Regions from separate parts of the Streptomyces sp. Y309 genome, predicted to be linked through region 3. Evidence: riboswitches for the same ligand, from Rfam matches in the RefSeq annotation. Region 3 holds a riboswitch; each other region holds the start of a gene.
The links. A riboswitch is a leader RNA that binds a small molecule or an ion and turns the genes downstream of it on or off. The one in region 3 is predicted to bind cyclic di-AMP.
Positions count from the first base shown of each region.

Region 1 (5,721 bases), 1.4 Mb from region 3:
TCTGCAGGCAGCCCATGCGATCGTCTGGAGACGGCCCTGCGATCGTCCGACGGGAGCACCCGGGTCGGCATGAGATAGTGGTCTAGACAAGTGTGAGACACCTGGAAGGGCAGCAACACATGGCTGAGCGCCGCGTCAACGTCGGCTGGGCCGAGGGCCTCCACGCCCGGCCCGCCTCCATCTTCGTCCGTGCGGCCACGGCCGCGGGCGTCCCCGTGACGATCGCCAAGGCCGGCGGCAACCCGGTCAACGCCGCCTCGATGCTCGCGGTGCTCGGTCTGGGTGCGCAGGGCGGCGAGGAGATCGTGCTCGCTTCGGACGCCGAGGGTGCGGACGTCGCCCTCGACCGTCTGGCGAAGCTGGTCGCCGAGGGGCTCGAGGAGCTTCCCGAGACTGTGTGATCGGTGACGGTGCTCCGCACTCGGAGAACACCGCCCGCATAAACGTGAAGGGCCCGCCCATAATCCAGGGCGGGCCCTTTGCGTATCCGACGCATACCCGGCGTATATCCGGCGCATATCCGGCGCATATCCGGCCCGCAGCCGAGGACTGCATATCCGGGGACGGAATTCGGGCAGCAAAAGGCTATTGCTCGCGAGCGCGTCCTTCTTTGTATACGGCGCCGCCGTTAATTCCGGGCGCTCACCGTGTTTACGGCATGTTGCGAATCCCTCACCCGCCCGGCGCGGGAGCCGACTCGCGGCCGGTGCGCGGCGGCCGCGCGTTCGGTGTGCAGCATCGTGAGCGCGCGGGCCCGCTCCGCGTCGCCGCGGGCGACGGCGTCGACGACGGCGGCCCGCTCGGCCCAGGTCTCCGCGGGCGCGGCCTGCGGCTCGGTGACGTACATCCAGGCGATCTTGTGCCGCAGCTGGGTGAGCAGGGTGATCAGGCCGGGGCTGGCGGAGGCCTGGGTGAGCGTCTCGTGGAACCAGCCGTCGAGCGAGCGCAGGTCTTCGGCGCCGCCGCGCCGGGAGCGCTCCTGGCCGAGCCGGACGAGGCCGCGCAGGACCTTCAGGTGGGCGTCGGTGCGGCGCTGTGCGGCGCGCGCGGCGGCCAGCGGCTCCAGGAGCGCGCGGATCTCGAGGAGGTCGGCGGCGTCCTGCTCGGAGGGCTCGGCGACGCACGCGCCGGCGTGCCTGCGGGTGACGACGAAGCCCTCGGCCTCCAGGGTGCGCAGGGCCTCGCGCACGGGCACGCGGGAGACTCCGTAGCGGCGCGCGAGCAGTTCCTCGGTGAGGCGCGTGCCGCGTTCGTAGACACCGGAGACGATGTCGTCCCGGATGGCTGTGCATACCGAGTGCGCGGGAATGCGCATGACGGACCTCCGCTTTAATGCCCGCGAAACGCGTCGGTCGGCGCGTCGGCCGACGCGTCGAATGGCGCTCCTGCAACGACTCCATGGACTCCGTGCGGAACCCATGGACTCCCTCTGGACCCTGTCGACATGGACTCTATTGCAAGGGGCCGCATTTTCCGACGGGGGGCCGGAATCCATGGATATCTTTTGGCCAAAAAGGCATGCATACGCGGAAAACCCCGGCTCGGGTGAGCCGGGGCTTTCGTGAAGCCGGGGTTCTGGCCGCGGAGGTCCTGACCTCGGGACTCCGTGGCGTCAGTCGCTTCGGTCGCTTCAGACGTTGACGCCGTGCGAGCGCAGGTACGCCACGGGGTCGATGTCCGAGCCGTAGTCGGGGCCGGTGCGGGCCTCGAAGTGCAGGTGCGGGCCGCTGGAGTTGCCGGTCGAGCCGGAGAGGCCGATCTGCTGGCCGGGGGTGACCGTCTGGCCGACCGTGACGCTCAGGGACGACATGTGGCCATACTGCGTGTACGTGCCGTCGTTGTGGCGGATCACGACGTTGTTGCCGTAGGCGCCGCCCCAGCCGGCCTCGACGACGGTGCCGGCGGCGACGGCCTGGACCTGGGTGCCGGACGCGGCGTGGAAGTCGACGCCGGTGTGGCTGCCGGAGGACCACATGGCGCCGCCGGTCTTGTAGCCGGTGGAGACATAGCTGCCGGCGATCGGCGCGACGTACGAGCCCAGGCGCTTGCGCTCGGCCTCGCGGGCGGCGCGCTCCTTGGCCTCGCGCTCCTTCTCGGCCTTCGCCCGCGCCTCGGCCTTGGCCTTCGCCTCGGCCTTCCGCTTGGCCTCGGCGGCCTTGCGCTTGGCCTCCGCGGCCTTGGCCTTCGCCTCGGCTTCAGCCTTCGCCTTGGCGGCGGCTTCGTCGGCGGCCTGCTTCTGGGCGGCGGCCTGGGCGTCGATCTCGTCGGCCAGGGAGTCGCCGATGGAGATGGACTGGGTGAGGCCGGTGTGCGCGTAGTCGGCGGAGGAGCCTTCGGCGGCGAGCGCCGGGGCGGCCAGGCCCGAGATGACGCCGGTGGTGGTGAGCGCGGCGACGCCCGCGGCACTGGCGGTCGTACGCGTCAGGCGGCTCGGACGGCGATGCTTGCCGGTGGGGCGGGTGAACGCCATGAAGCGGCTGATCCTTTCCTTCCTTCTCGCCTACCGGGTTAGCTGACGGGTTCGGAGCAGGAAGGTCTCCTACGGGCTCCTCGCCTCGCGGCAAGGGGTCCGATTCACCCCAGGGACGTGTGGGTCCCCGGCTCCCCTGGCTCGCGCCGTACGGGGACTCGGCGATGACTGTCCGGTGCCGCGGACGCGGCGTGGTGCCTGACGGACAGCCGGACCGACGCTAAACGCCTCATCTTTCAATCGACAAACGGATCAGGGCTTTTGTAGCGCACGCCACAGGGCAGACGACCAACCTCCGTGCCAATTCGGACATATGGCGGCATGCAGGGACCCCAGCGGCTTCTTGAGCCACTGGGGTCCTTGTTCGTACGGGGCGTTGGTGACGCTATGTCCAGCTTTGCGCTACAGGTTCACCGCTGCCAGTCCGCAATCAGCCGGTGACCACCGTCACTTCACCGATGCCGAGCGCCTTGACGGGCTCCTCGATCTGTGCGGCGTCACCCACGAGGACCGTCACGAGCCGGTCGTCCGGGAAGGCGTTCACGACGGCCGCGGTGGCCTCCACGGTGCCCGTCTCCGCCAACTGGCGGTACAGGCGCGCCTGGAAGTCGTCCGGCAGGTTCTGCTCGACCTGGTCGGCGAGGGTGGCGGCGACGGCGGCCGCGGTCTCGTACTTCAGCGGAGCGACCCCGACGAGGTTCTGCACGGCGACGTCGCGCTCGGGGTCCGTGAGACCCTCCGCGGCGAGCGTGCGCAGGACCTTCCACAGGTCCTCCAGGGCCGGGCCCGTGTTCGGGGTGTCCACGGAGCCGCTGATGGCGAGCATCGCGGCGCCCGTGCCGTCCGGGGCGGAGCGCAGGACCTGGCTGAAGGCACGCACTCCGTAGGTGTAGCCCTTCTCCTCGCGCAGGACACGGTCCAGGCGGGAGGTGAGGGTGCCGCCCAGGCAGTACGTGCCGAGGACCTGCGCGGCCCACACGCGGTCGTGCCGGTCCGGGCCGACGCGGCCGATGAGGAGCTGTGTCTGTACGGCACCGGGGCGGTCCACGATGACCACGCGGCCCCTGTCGTCGGCGGTCACCGGAGGCATCGGCCGGGGCTCGGCCGCGCCGCCGGTCCAGGCGCCGAGGGTGTCCGCGAGGACGGTGTCCAGGTCGGTGCCGGTGAGGTCGCCGACCACGACGGCGGTGGCCGCGGCGGGGCGGACATGCTTCTCGTAGAAGGCGCGCACGGCCGCGGAGTCGATGGCCGCGACCGTCTCCTCCGTGCCCTGGCGCGGGCGCGACATGCGCGAGGACGCCGGGAAGAGCTGCTTGGAGAGCTCCTTGGCGGCGCGCCGCGCCGGGTTGGCGGTCTCGTGCGGAATCTCGTCCAGGCGGTTGCGTACGAGGCGCTCGACCTCGCTGTCGGCGAAGGCGGGCGCGCGCAGGGCGTCGGCGAGCAGGCCGAGCGCCTTGGGCAGGCGGGAGACGGGCACCTCGAGGGAGACCCGTACGCCCGGGTGGTCCGCGTGCGCGTCGAGCGTGGCGCCGCAGCGGTCCAGCTCGGCGGCGAACTCCTCCGCGGAGTGCTTGTCGGTGCCTTCGGAGAAGGCCCTCGCCATGATCGTGGCCACGCCGTCCAGGCCCTGCGGCTCGGCGTCCAGGGGCGCGTCGAGGTGGATCTCCACGGCGACGAGCTGCTGGCCCGGGCGGTCGCAGCGCAGCACCGTCAGGCCGTTGTCGAGCGCGCCGCGCTCGGGGGCCGGGAAGGCCCAGGGCCTGGCGACGCCCGCCTGGGGCTGCGGGTGGAACTGCATCGTTGCGGCCTCGGTCACTTCGCCGCCTCCTCGTCGTCCTGGTCGTCCTCGGCAGCGCCGGCGGCGTCTTCGGAGCTGATGGGTTCGTACACGAGCACCGCGCGGTTGTCCGGGCGCAGGCGGGCCTTGGCGATCTCCTGGACCTCCTCGGCGGTGATGTCGAGGACGCGCTGGACGGCCGTCAGGGCGAGCTGGGCGTCGCCGAACAGGACGGCGAAGCGGCACAGTTCGTCGGCGCGGCCCGCGACCGTGCCGAGACGGTCGAGCCACTCGCGCTCCAACTGTGCCTGGGCGCGCTCCATTTCCTCCGGAGTGGGGCCCTCTTCGGCGAACCGGGCGAGCTCCTCGTCGACGGCTGCCTCGATGACGGGGACCTCCACGTCGCCGGACGTCTTCACGTCCAGCCAGCCGAGGGAGGGCGCGCCCGCGAGCCGCAGCAGGCCGAACCCGGCCGTCACGGCGGTGCGGTCACGGCGTACGAGACGGTTGTACAGGCGCGAGGACTCGCCGCTGCCGAGGACCGTGAGCGCCAGGTCGGCCGCGTCGCACGCGCGCGTGCCGTCCTCCGGGAGGCGGTAGGCGGCCATCAGGGCGCGCGCGGGGACCTCCTCCTCGACGACCTCGCGCAGCTCCTCGCCGATGCGCTCGGGCAGCGAGCCGTCGCGCGGGGGCTGCTTGCCGTCGTGCGAGGGGATGGAGCCGAAGTACTTCTCGATCCAGGCGAGCGTCTGCTCGGGGTCGATGTCGCCGACGACCGAGAGGACGGCGTTGTTCGGCGCGTAGTACGTACGGAAGAAGGCGCGCGCGTCCTCGAGGGTGGCCGCGTCCAGGTCGGCCATGGAGCCGATCGGCGTGTGGTGGTACGGGTGGCCCTCGGGGTAGGAGAGGGCGGTCAGCTTCTCGAAGGCCGTTCCGTACGGAACGTTGTCGTAGCGCTGGCGGCGTTCGTTCTTGACGACGTCCCGCTGGTTTTCCATCGACTCCTCGTCGAGCGCCGACAGGAGCGAGCCCATGCGGTCTGCCTCCAGCCAGAGGGCGAGCTCGACCTGGTGGGTGGGCATCGTCTCGAAATAGTTGGTGCGCTCGAAGCTGGTGGTGCCGTTCAGCGAGCCACCGGCGCCCTGCACCAGTTCGAAGTGACCGTTGCCGGGCACCTGCTTCGACCCCTGGAACATCAGGTGCTCGAAGAGGTGCGCCAGGCCCGTACGGCCCTTGACCTCGTGGCGCGAGCCGACGTCGTACCAGAGGCAGACCGCGGCGACCGGGGTCAGGTGGTCCTCGGAGAGCACCACGCGCAGGCCATTGGCCAGCCGGTGCTCGGTCGCTGTCAGGCCGCCGGAGCCGGCCTCGGCTGTGGCCGTGTGACCCATGGGCATGTACGTCCCTTCGATCGCGAAATCCTCGATAAGTGCTGCCAGTCCTGCCGCTGCCAGTCCTGCCACTGTAAGCAAGG
Region 1 covers NZ_CM160048.1:2,419,238-2,424,958, forward strand. The annotation lists gene AC0KTA_RS08945 (HPr family phosphocarrier protein) at 120-401, shown strand; gene AC0KTA_RS08950 (GntR family transcriptional regulator) at 629-1,315, opposite strand; gene AC0KTA_RS08955 (M23 family metallopeptidase) at 1,631-2,470, opposite strand; cyclic di-AMP (ydaO/yuaA leader) riboswitch at 2,484-2,644, opposite strand; gene AC0KTA_RS08960 (M16 family metallopeptidase) at 2,901-4,286, opposite strand; gene AC0KTA_RS08965 (M16 family metallopeptidase) at 4,283-5,644, opposite strand.
Region 1: another riboswitch for cyclic di-AMP. It lies ahead of AC0KTA_RS08955 (M23 family metallopeptidase); the one in region 3 lies ahead of AC0KTA_RS14785 (C40 family peptidase).

Region 2 (5,721 bases), 1.1 Mb from region 3:
GGTCTCGCCGAGCGGAACGGGCTGTCCAACATCCGGGTGGCCAACGGCGACGCCATCATCCTGCTGCGCGAAATGCTCGCCCCGGAGTCCCTGGACGGCGTCCGCGTGTACTTCCCGGACCCCTGGCCCAAGGCCCGGCACCACAAGCGCCGCCTGATCCAGCCGGAGTTCCTCACCCTGCTCGCCCCCTGCCTCAAGCCGGGCGCGGTGCTGCACTGCGCCACGGACTGGGAGCCGTACGCCGAGCACATGCTGGAGGTCCTGAACGCGCATCCGGACTTCGAGAACACCCAGGAGGACGGCGGGTACGCGCCGCGTCCCGACTTCCGGCCGCAGACCCGCTTCGAGGGCCAGGGCCTCAACAAGGGCCACGTGGTCCACGACCTGCTCTTCCGCAGAGCCGCCACCCTCGCGGAGCGACCGGAGGATCCCCAGCACGAGGACGCCCCCGCAGACCAGCAGGACTGAGGCCCCGGACCCGAGGCACCGTCGCGGTCCGCCGCAACCCTCGTTACTGTCAAAGCCGTGGCCACCAGTCCCGCGTACTCGAACTACCCGGCACCGCCCGCCGGGTCAGCCGAGGCACCCGGGCCCCGGCATCCGCACTGGTGGCAGCGGAGAGCCATCCGGGCGGCCGCGCTCGTCACGCTGCTCGCGCTCTCCGGCCTGGTGATCCTCGCCCTGGTGCGGCAGCAGACCGGCACCGAGGGGTTCCTGGTCGGCCTCGGGCTCGCCACCCTGCCCGTGCCGCTGCTCGTCTCGGCGTTCCGGTGGCTGGACCGGGTCGCCCCCGGCCCCTGGCGGAATCTGCTGTTCGCCTTCGCCTGGGGCGCCTGCGCGGCCGCGCTGATAGCGATCGTGGCGAACAGCTTCGCGACCCGCTGGATAGCCACCGCGACCGCCGACCCGACCAGCGCCGACACCCTCGGCGCGACCGTCATAGCCCCGATCGTCGAGGAGAGCGCGAAGGCGGCGGCCGTGCTGCTCGTCTTCCTCTTCCGCAGATCCGACTTCACCGGTGTCGTCGACGGCTTCGTCATAGCGGGCGTCACCGCGACCGGCTTCGCCTTCACCGAGAACATCCTCTACCTCGGCAACGCCTTCGGCACCGACCAGCTCAGCGGCGAGAGCGGCCTCGCCTCGGTGACCGCGGCGACCTTCTTCGTCCGCATCGTGATGTCGCCGTTCGCGCATCCGCTGTTCACCGTGCTCACCGGCATCGGCTTCGGCATCTCCGCCCTCAGCGGCGAGCGGCACACCGCCCGGCGGGTGCTGCTTCCGGTCACCGGACTGCTGCTCGCGATGGGCCTGCACGCCTTCTGGAACGGCTCGGCGAGCTTCGGCGAGTACGGCTTCTTCGTCGTGTACGCGACCTTCATGCTGCCCGTGTTCGGGCTGCTCACCTGGCTCGCCGTCTGGCTGCGCCGGCGCGAACTGCGCCTGGTCCGTGCCGAACTGCCCGCCTATGTGACGGCGGGCTGGCTCACCGCGGCCGAGCCGTTCGCGCTCGGCTCGATGCGCGCGCGGACCCTCGCCCGCGACTACGCCGCGTACCACCTGGGCAAACCCGCGGGCCGGAGCGTCGTCGCGTACGAGACGTACGCGACGTCCCTCGCGCTGCTGCGGCACCGGGCCCGGCGCGGCCGGGCCCGCGCCGACTTCACCGTCAGGGAGCGGGAACTGCTCGACGCGCTGTGGGAGCGCCGCGAGGTGGCCCGGCCCGCCCTTGCGTACGCGGCGCGGGTGACGGCGCCGGTCGTGGTGCCGCTGCCCTACACCGCGTACGGCCCCTACACCGCGTACAGCCCCCACTCCGTCTACGGCCCGTACGTCGTGTACGGCCAACCCGGCTCACCAGGAACCCCCGGCGCCCCCGCGTATCCCTCGTACAACCCCTACCGCACCTGAAGCCCGGCCCGGCTCAGCCCGTCCGGCTCACGCCGACGCCGCCGTGAGGCGCGCCAGTTCGGCGTCCGTCAGCTCCAGGTCGGCCGCCGCGAGCAGCGCCGGAAGCTGTTCCACCGTGCGCGCGGAGGCCAGCGGCGCGGCCACCGTCGGCTGGGCGGCGAGCCAGGCGAGGGCCACCGTCGCGTGCTGGGCGCCGCGGGCCTCGGCGATCTCGTCAAGGGCGGCGAGGACGCGCTGCCCGCGCTCGGTGGCCAGGTACTCGCCGGCCTTGCCGGCCCGCGCGCTGTCGACCTCGGTGCCCGGGCGGTACTTGCCCGTCAGGAAGCCGGAGGCGAGCGCGTAGTAGGGGATGGTCGCGAGGCCGGAGCGGGAGGCGACCTCCTGGAGCGGGCCCTCGTAGGTGTCGCGTGAGACGAGGTTGTAGTGCGGCTGCAGCGCCACGTACCGCACGAGGCCCTCGCGGTCGGAGAAGTCGAGGGACTCCTGGAGGCGTTCGGCGGTGATGTTGGAGGCGGCGATCGCCCGGACCTTGCCGGAGCGCACCAGGTCGTCGAGAGCGGTGACGAACTCCTCGACCGGCACGGACGGGTCGTCGTAGTGCGTGTAGTACAGGTCTATGTAGTCGGTGCCGAGGCGGCGCAGGGACTCCTCGGCGGCGGACTTGATGGTGCTCGCGGAGAGGCCCTTGTAGTCGGGGTGGGCGCCGACCTTCGTGGCGATGACGACGTCGGAGCGGTTGCCGCGCGCGGCGAGCCAGCGGCCGAGGACCGTCTCGGACTCGCCGCCCTTGTTGCCGGGCACCCACGCCGAGTACACGTCGGCGGTGTCGACGAAGTTGCCGCCGGCGGCGGTGTAGGCGTCGAGGACGGCGAAGGACTGGGTCTCGTCGGCGGTCCAGCCGAAGACGTTGCCGCCGAGCGCGAGCGGGAAGACTTCGAGGTCGGAGGAGCCCAGCGGGCGAAGAGTGGTCATACAGAACTCAACGCCCGCACGGAAGAAGGAATTCCGGCAGCCCTGACGTCGGGGGGTTGTCGCCAGGACCGCCGGAGTCGGTGGGGTGAGCCGCGGCCGGTGGGGCGGGACCTTGCGGGCCCGTGGCCCGTGCGGGACCTTGCGCGTCCTACGGGTTGAGGCCCTTGCCCTGCAGCCACGCCAGCGGGTCGATGTTGGCGCCGCCACTCGTGTGCACCTCCATGTGGAGGTGCGGTCCCGTCACGTTGCCGGTCGCGCCGACGCGGCCGATGACGTCGCCCGTGGTGACCTTCTGGCCGGCGCTGACGCTCACCGAGGACTGGTGGGCGTACCAGATCTCCGTGCCGTCCTCGAGTTCGAGGATGGTGCGGTAGCCGTACGCCCCCGCCCAGCCGGCCTCCTTGATGGTGCCGGTGTGCACGGCCTTGAGCGGCGTGCCGGTGGGGGCGGCGAAGTCCAGGCCGGTGTGCTGGCCGGAGGACCACATGGAGCCGGCGTCGCCGAAGTGCGAGGTGAGGGTGTACGAGGAGGTGGGCAGCGAGAAGCTCTTGGCGAGCTTGGCGAGGCGCTCCGCCTCGGCCTTCTTGCGGGCCGCCTCCTCCTTCTTGCGCTTCTCCTCGGCGGCCTTGGCCTTGGCTGCCGCCGTGGCCTTGTCCTGCTGGGCCTTGGCCTGCGCGGCCGCCTTCTTCACGGCGGCGTCCTCGGCCGCCTTGCGGACGGCGTCGTCCGCCTGGTTCTGCTGGTTCTCGGCCTGCTGCATGATGCGGGCGCGCAGCGCCTCGCCCGCGCCGGTGGTGCCCTGCTCGGCGTCGGCGGTGGTGACGCCGGCGGAGCTGAGCGGGGCGGCGGCCGCGGCGGTCGTGGTGGCGCTCTCGCCGGAGCCGGAGTCGGATTCGTCGGATATCAGCGCGCCCACGCCCGGCAGGGACTCGGCCTCCGGCAGCTTGTCCGTGACCGCCGACATGTCCGGCATGGCGATGGAGACCGGCGGCTTGCCGCCCTGCGCGGTGGCGATGCCGCCCGCGCCCACGGCCGCGATGACGCCGACGCCGAGGACGGTGGAGCTGCGCGCGAGCCCGCCGCCGCCCTTCTTGTGGACACGGTGCCGGCCTCGCACCGGGCGGACGGACTCCGCGGTGGGGTTCCACTCCTCCCACGGCTCCTGGGGGGCGTACGCGGCGAACCCGGGGGAACCGTCAGGTCCTTCGGCGGAGTCGTTCGGTACGTAGAGCGCTTCGGGGGCAGGCCGGTTGGACGCCACGGGGGCGCACTCCTTTCCTTCCTTCTCGCCTACCGGGTTAGCTGACGGGTTCGGAGCAGGAAGGTCTCCTACGGGCATCTCTCCGCGTACGAGACTTCCGTACGAGAGATGACCGATTCACCCCAAGTTGGTGGTTCCCCGGCTCCCTTGCGGGATTAGGCGTGTGCGCACGGAGCCGACTCGAGTGTCGGCTGGGACGACCGCGCTGCGTTATCGAACGTTAATAGACGGCGGGGCCGTATTCCAAGCCGTTCCGGTTGATCGTTAACGCTTACGTCACGAACACAAGGGACATCAGCGGCTGGAACAGGGCGAGTTGAGCGCGATTCTTGACGCACCGCGGCGTTGTGGACCTTCACAGCTGACTGACATGGCGTCAGCTGCTGTGCGGAGGGGTGCGGTTCAGTCACACGGCGTGACGGGGCGGCGTACGGCGAGCAGTGCCAGGTCGTCCGTGGCGCCGCCCCCGGTGTGCCGGCGGACCTCGTCCACGAGGGTGGCGAGGAGCGCGTCGGTGCCGCTGGGTCCGGGGAAGATCCGGCCGCCGAGGCGGGTGGCGGGGTCGTAGAACTCGCCGTGCTCGTTCCGGGCCTCCGAGAGCCCGTCCGTGTACAGCAGCAGCGTGGTCCCGGGCGGGAACGGGGTCTCGTCGACGCGGTCCGGCCAGCGGCCGAGCTCGCCCATGCCGAGCGGCAGCGCGGGCTCGGACGGCGTGAGCACGCACAGCCGCCCGTCGGCCCGGAGCAGCAGCGGTTCGGGGTGGCCGCGGTTGATGATCCGTACGATGCCGTGGTCGCCGCGCGGGATCTCCGCGAGGACGGCCGTGGTGAACCCCTCGAAGGCGTCGAGCCCGTCGCGCCGCATGCCCTCCCGCGCGAGGGCCCGCTCCAGGCGCTCCGCCACCGCCTCCAGCGTGGCCTCCTGCTCGGCGGCCTCCCGGAAGGCACCGATCACGACGGCGACGGCGGCCACCGCGCCCATCCCCTTTCCCCGTACGTCACCGACGACGAGCCGCACGCCGTGCGGGGTGTTCTGCACCGCGTACAGATCCCCGCCGATGAAGGCGTCGGCCTGCGCGGCCTCGTACCGCGCGGCGACGTCGAGTCCGCCGATGCGGGCGTCGGGCTGCGGCAGCACGGCGCGCTGGGTCGCCTCGGCGATGGAGCGCGCGGAGGCGAGGCGGGCGTCGCCGCGGCGCACCACGCGGTTGATGACGACGGCCAGGATGCCGACGGTCAGCATGGTCAGGAACTCGGTGACGACATGGACGCCGGAGCCTCCGACGTGGTGGGACAGCCACAGCCCGAGCACGGCGGCGCAGGACGCGGCAGCGACCGCCACGGTGGTGCGAAGCCGGAAGAACGGGGCGGTGATCAGGGGAGCGGCGGCGAACAACGGGGACGCGGTGAACTCGGGCGGCGTGACCATGTCGAAGCAGATGCCGGCGACGAGGAGGAGCGGGGGCAGAGCACGGACGAGGGCGCGCTCGCGGGGGAGGGTGCGCTCGCGGGCCACGTGGGGGTGCTCGCGGGGGAGGTCGCGCTCACGGAGGACGTGGGTGCCCTCGCGCGGGAGGTCTC
Region 2 covers NZ_CM160048.1:4,882,073-4,887,793, reverse strand. The annotation lists gene trmB (tRNA (guanosine(46)-N7)-methyltransferase TrmB) at 1-468, shown strand, start outside; gene AC0KTA_RS19800 (PrsW family intramembrane metalloprotease) at 526-1,908, shown strand; gene AC0KTA_RS19795 (aldo/keto reductase) at 1,936-2,880, opposite strand; gene AC0KTA_RS19790 (M23 family metallopeptidase) at 3,029-4,141, opposite strand; cyclic di-AMP (ydaO/yuaA leader) riboswitch at 4,153-4,313, opposite strand; gene AC0KTA_RS19785 (PP2C family protein-serine/threonine phosphatase) at 4,544-5,721, opposite strand, start outside.
Region 2: another riboswitch for cyclic di-AMP. It lies ahead of AC0KTA_RS19790 (M23 family metallopeptidase); the one in region 3 lies ahead of AC0KTA_RS14785 (C40 family peptidase).

Region 3 (5,721 bases):
ACTACGGGCAGGCGGGCATCAACTGGATGTCCGTGCACTCCGGGATCGACTTCCCGGTGTCGTACGGCACGGAGGTCAAGGCCGCGACCGACGGCACGGTCTCCACGAAGTACAACAGCGCCTACGGGAACATGGCGATAGTGACCGCCAAGGACGGCACGGAGACGTGGTACTGCCACCTCTCCACGCACAAGGTCGCCAGCGGGCCCGTGAAGGCGGGCGACACCATCGCCTACTCCGGGAACTCCGGCAACTCCACCGGCCCGCACCTGCACTTCGAGGTGCGCCCGGGCGGCGGCTCGGCGATCGACCCGCTGTCGTGGCTGCGCAGCCACGGGCTCGACCCGACGTAGGACCCCCCGACGTAGAACACCCCCCTGTGGGGGCAACTCCAGCCCCCGTCGCTGGAGTTGCCCCTTGAGAGTGTCTCCCGCGGCCCGCGGTGAGTGCTACAGCTTTTCTACCGGCGCATATCGCAGCAGCAGCCGCTTCGGCTTCTCCTCGCCGAAGTCCACCGTCGCCTCGGCGTTCGCCCCCGTGCCCTTCACGCCGACCACCGTGCCGAGGCCGAACTGGTCGTGCGTGACGCGGTCGCCGACCGCCAGCGAGACCACCGGCTTCTCCGACGCGCGGCGCGTGGCGAAGCCCTGCGCGCCGCCCGCGCGCGAGCGCGACGACGACAGCGAGGAGGCGACCGAGGCGGCGGGCCCGGACGACGCGGGCGCGCCGACGGAGCCCGTCCGCTTCCAGTCCAGATGGGCTTCCGGGATCTCCTCCAGGAAGCGCGACGGCGGGTTGTACGACGGCTGGCCCCAGGCGCTGCGCATGGAGGACCGCGTCAGATACAGCCGCTCCCGCGCGCGTGTGATGCCGACATACGCCAGGCGGCGCTCCTCCTCCAGCTCCTTGACCTGGCCGAGGGCGCGCATGTGCGGGAACACGCCGTCTTCCATGCCGGTGAGGAACACGACGGGGAATTCGAGGCCCTTGGCTGTGTGCAGCGTCATCAGCGTGATGACTCCGGAGCCGTCGTCCTCCTCGTCGGGGATCTGGTCGGAGTCGGCGACGAGGGCGACGCGCTCCAGGAAGTCGGAGAGCGACCCGGCGGGGGCGGCACCCTCCGGGGCCTGCGGAGCCTCCGGGGCTTCCGGGGTCTCCGCGCCCTCGGCGGCGGGGTTGGCAGCCTCGGCGGCGGGGTTGGCAGCCTCGGCGGCGGTGTTGTCCTGCTCGAACTCCAGGGCCACGGCGGCCAGCTCCTGGAGGTTCTCGATGCGCGTCTCGTCCTGCGGGTCGGTGGAGGACTGCAGCTCGGCGAGATAGCCGGTCCGCTCAAGCACCGCCTCCAGGACGACGGCCGGGCCCGCGCCGGACTCGACGACGGTGCGCAGCTCCTCCATGAGCGTGTTGAACCGCTTCACGGCGTTCGCCGAGCGGGCCGCCATGCCGTACGCCTCGTCGACGCGGCGCAGCGCCTGCGGGAAGGAGATCTTCTCGCGCTGCGCGAGCGCGTCGATCATCGCTTCCGCGCGGTCGCCGATGCCCCGCTTCGGTACGTTCAGGATGCGGCGCAGCGGGACGGAGTCCTCGGGGTTGGCGAGGACCCGCAAGTACGCGAGGACGTCGCGGACTTCTTTGCGCTCGTAGAAGCGGACGCCGCCGACGACCTTGTAGGGCAGGCCTACGCGGATGAAGATCTCTTCGAAGACACGGGACTGCGCGTTCGTGCGGTAGAAGATCGCCACGTCGCCGGCCTTGGCCTCGCCCGCGTCGGTGAGGCGGTCGATCTCGTCGGCGACGAACTGGGCCTCGTCGTGCTCGGTGTCCGCCACGTACCCGGTGATGCGGGCACCCGCTCCCGCGTTGGTCCACAGGTTCTTGGGGCGGCGGCTCTCGTTGCGCTCGATGACGGCGTTGGCGGCGGTGAGGATCGTCTGCGTGGAGCGGTAGTTCTGCTCCAGGAGGATCGTCGTCGCGTCCGGATAGTCCTCCTCGAACTGGAGGATGTTGCGGATCGTGGCGCCGCGGAAGGCGTAGATCGACTGGTCGGCGTCGCCCACGACGCACAGCTCGCCCGGCTCCTGGTCCTCTCCGGAGGGGCCCACCAGCTCGCGCACGAGGGCGTACTGCGCGTGGTTGGTGTCCTGGTACTCGTCGACCATCACGTGCCGGAAGCGGCGGCGGTAGTGCTCGGCGACGTCCGGGAATGCGCGCAGGAGGTGGACCGTCGTCATGATCAGGTCGTCGAAGTCGAGCGCGTTGGCCTCGCGCAGCCGCGACTGGTACATCGCGTACGCCTCGGCGAGGGTCTTCTCGAAGCCGTCGGCGGCCTGGGCGGCGAAGTCCTCCTCGTCGATCAGCTCGTTCTTCAGGTTCGAGATCTTGGCGCTGAAGGACTTCGGCGGGAACTTCTTCGGGTCCAGGTCGAGGTCGCGGCAGACCAGGGCCATCAGGCGCTTGGAGTCGGCGGCGTCGTAGATCGAGAAGGAGGACGTGAAGCCCAGCTTCTTGTACTCACGGCGGAGGATGCGCACGCAGGCGCTGTGGAACGTCGACACCCACATCGCGCCCGCGCGCGGGCCGACGAGCTGCTCGACGCGCTCCTTCATCTCGCCCGCGGCCTTGTTCGTGAAGGTGATCGCGAGGATCTGGCCGGGGTGCACACCGCGCTCCGCGAGGAGGTACGCGATGCGGTGGGTCAGCACGCGCGTCTTGCCGGAGCCCGCGCCGGCGACGATGAGCAGGGGGGAGCCGGCGTGCACGACGGCCGCGCGCTGGTTCTCGTTCAGGCCGTCGAGCAGCGCCGCCGGGTCGATCGCGGGACGGGGGGCGCCGTCCCTGTAGTACCCGTCCCGGGGTGCGGGCGCGTCGAACTTCCCGTGGAACAGGTCGTCCGGAATGGGCTCCGGGGCGCTGTCCTCGGGCGGCGGCGGGGGTTCTTCCTCGTGGCCCTGCGAGGGCTTGAGGTCCGCCAGGAAGCTGTCGTCAAAGAGGCTGCTCATCGCCTCCCGAGTCTAGGCGGCCCCACTGACAACCCGCCCCGGGTTCCGGCAGGCCGCCCAGGTTCCGGCCATCCCTGCGCTGCGCGCCCGGAGTGTCACGCTGCGCCACGACCGGGGCGGGCCCGCGTCAGGGCGGCGCCAAGGGCTTCGTAAAGTCACGAAAATGTATCGGGCATATCGAACATCAACCTTCCCTCGCGCCGCACGAGTTGGCTAGCGTGCTGCGCGGGCCGCACGTCCCCCCACCGGCGATCCCCGCCGGGCACGCGCGGCCTCCGCCGAGTCCGACGCGTTCGGAGCCGGGGACCCACCATGTTCCTGGGGTGAATCGGTCCCGTACGTAGTACGGGACGGTAGGGCAGCCTTCCGAAATACCCGCCCGAACCCGACAGCTAACCCGGTAGGCGGTCCACGGAAGGAGTCGCCAGCCTTGGCGTCGCACCGCAAGCCGCGCAGCCGCTCAGCCCTCATACGCACGACCCCGGCCCTCGGCATCACGACGGCCGCCCTCACGTCGGTGGCCCTGCTCTCGCAGAGCGCGAACGCCGCGCCGTCCGCCCCCGCCGAGCCCGGGAAGCCCAGCCTCGAAGAGGTCCAGAAGAAGGTCGACGACCTCTACCACCAGGCCGGAGTGGCCACGCAGAAGTACAACTCCGCCAAGGAGCGCACCGACAAGCAGCGCAAGAAGGTCGACCGGCTCCTGGACGACGTGGCCAAGCGCACGGACAGCCTGAACGAGGCCCGGCAGGAGCTCGGCTCCTTCGCCGCCGCGCAGTACCGCACCGGAGGCGTCTCCGAGACCGCCACCATGATGCTCGCCGACGACCCGCAGGGCTTCTTCGACCAGAACCACCTCGCCGACCGGCTCACCAGCCGCCAGAAGAAGGCCGTCGACGACTACCAGACGCAGCAGGCCGCCGCGACCAAGCAGCGCACGAAGGCCGCGAAGAGCCTGAAGACGCTCGGCGACTCGCGCGACGACCTGAAGGCGAGCAAGCAGACCGTCCAGACCAAGCTCACCAAGGCGCGCTCGCTCCTGTCGAAGCTGACCGCCGAGGAGAAGGCGCGGCTCGCCGCGATCGAGAAGCGGAAGGAAGAGGCCGCCAAGCGCAAGGCCGCCGAGCTGGCGCGCAAGCAGGCCGAGGCGGAGCGCAAGCGGAAGGCGGAGGAGGCCGCGGAGCGGCGCGAGCGGGAACGGGAGCAGGGGCAGGACCAGGGGTCCGGGTCGGGCTCGGGTTCCGGTTCCGGTTCGGACACCGGCTCAGGATCGGGGTCGGGCTCCGGGTCGGGCTCGGGCGCCACGGACGGCAGCTACGCCGCCAAGGCCGAGAAGGTCATCGCCTTCGCCGAGAAGCAGATGGGCAAGCCCTACGTGTGGGGCGCCACGGGGCCGGACTCCTTCGACTGCTCCGGCCTCACCCAGGCCGCCTGGAAGACCGCCGGCATCTCCCTGCCGCGCACCACCTGGGACCAGGTGAAGGTCGGCACGACCGTGCCGACCTCCAGCGCCAAGCCGGGCGACCTGGTCTTCTTCTACGACGACATCAGCCACGTCGGCATCTATATAGGCAACGGCAAGATGATCCACGCCCCGAAGCCGGGCGCGAACGTCCGGGTCGAGTCGATCTACTACATGCCGATCCACAGCGTGGTGCGGCCGGCGTAATCGCTGTCTCCGTAGAGGGGCCGACAGGAATCGGCGCCTCTACGGAGAGGGACGACACACGTGCGTGCACGCCCCGGGCCTCGCGAAGATGTCCACGCCACAAACCCCGAACCGCGCGCCACCACACCTGCGGAGGGTGAGCTGGCCCGGATACCCCGGTGGTCGTCACGGTCAAGTACCGCGGCTGGGAGCACGCCCACGCGCGCGTGGCCGACGATTTCCGGCGATCAGGTCGGCGGTCCGACGCTCACGTCCACAGCACGGCGATGAAAATGTTCGCCGTGGTCAGGCCGCCGACCGCCCCGAACATCCCCTTGTCGACCTTCTCCTCGTCCCGCTTCACGTACACGAGCGCGAGGATCACGATCAGCAGCGCGAGCTTGATGCCGATCTTGAGGTTGTTGACCGTGTTGTCGTCGGCCTGGTTGAGGCCGACCAGGGCCACGCCGGTGACCAGCATGGTCAGCGCGCCGTGCAGCATCGCGGGGCTGAACCGTGCCGTGCCCTCACCCATCGCCTTCATCTGGGTCAGGAAGCCGCCCAGGAGCGAGGCGATGCCGATGATGTGCAGGCCGACGAAGAGATGGATGAGTACGTCCATGGGGCGGAGCCTAATTCCCGGTCCGCGGCCGCGGCCGGGCGGGTCGGCCCCGGCCCGCCGACGGCCTTATCACCCCTCACCAGGCAAGCGGGTCACAAGCGCCACATCGGTCACGCACACCGCGAAACCGGTCGCCGAGGCCGCGTCGGGTCGCTCGCATTCGTTCAGCCGTCGCCCCGCATGCGTCGTTAGCGCACATCGGGTCACGAACCGGTGACGGTGAGGTTTAGCGTCCTCGCCAGGTGACCGGCTCCCCACCGTCGTCCGGACCAGGGACGGCAGTCGGCCACCTCCGCCGAGAAAGTCCGGCGGTGTCCCGCTCCCCCTGTGCGGGGCGCCGTCGGACCGGTGCCGCACCGGCCGTACGACGCGGTCGGCACCGGCGACGGACCCGGCCACAAGGAAGGACGTGGAGCCTCCGTGGCAGCGCACCGCAAGCCCAAGCAGCGCTCGCT
Region 3 covers NZ_CM160048.1:3,798,058-3,803,778, forward strand. The annotation lists gene AC0KTA_RS14775 (M23 family metallopeptidase) at 1-353, shown strand, start outside; gene AC0KTA_RS14780 (ATP-dependent DNA helicase) at 450-2,999, opposite strand; cyclic di-AMP (ydaO/yuaA leader) riboswitch at 3,266-3,421, shown strand; gene AC0KTA_RS14785 (C40 family peptidase) at 3,430-4,665, shown strand; gene AC0KTA_RS14790 (hypothetical protein) at 4,913-5,266, opposite strand; gene AC0KTA_RS14795 (C40 family peptidase) at 5,687-5,721, shown strand, end outside.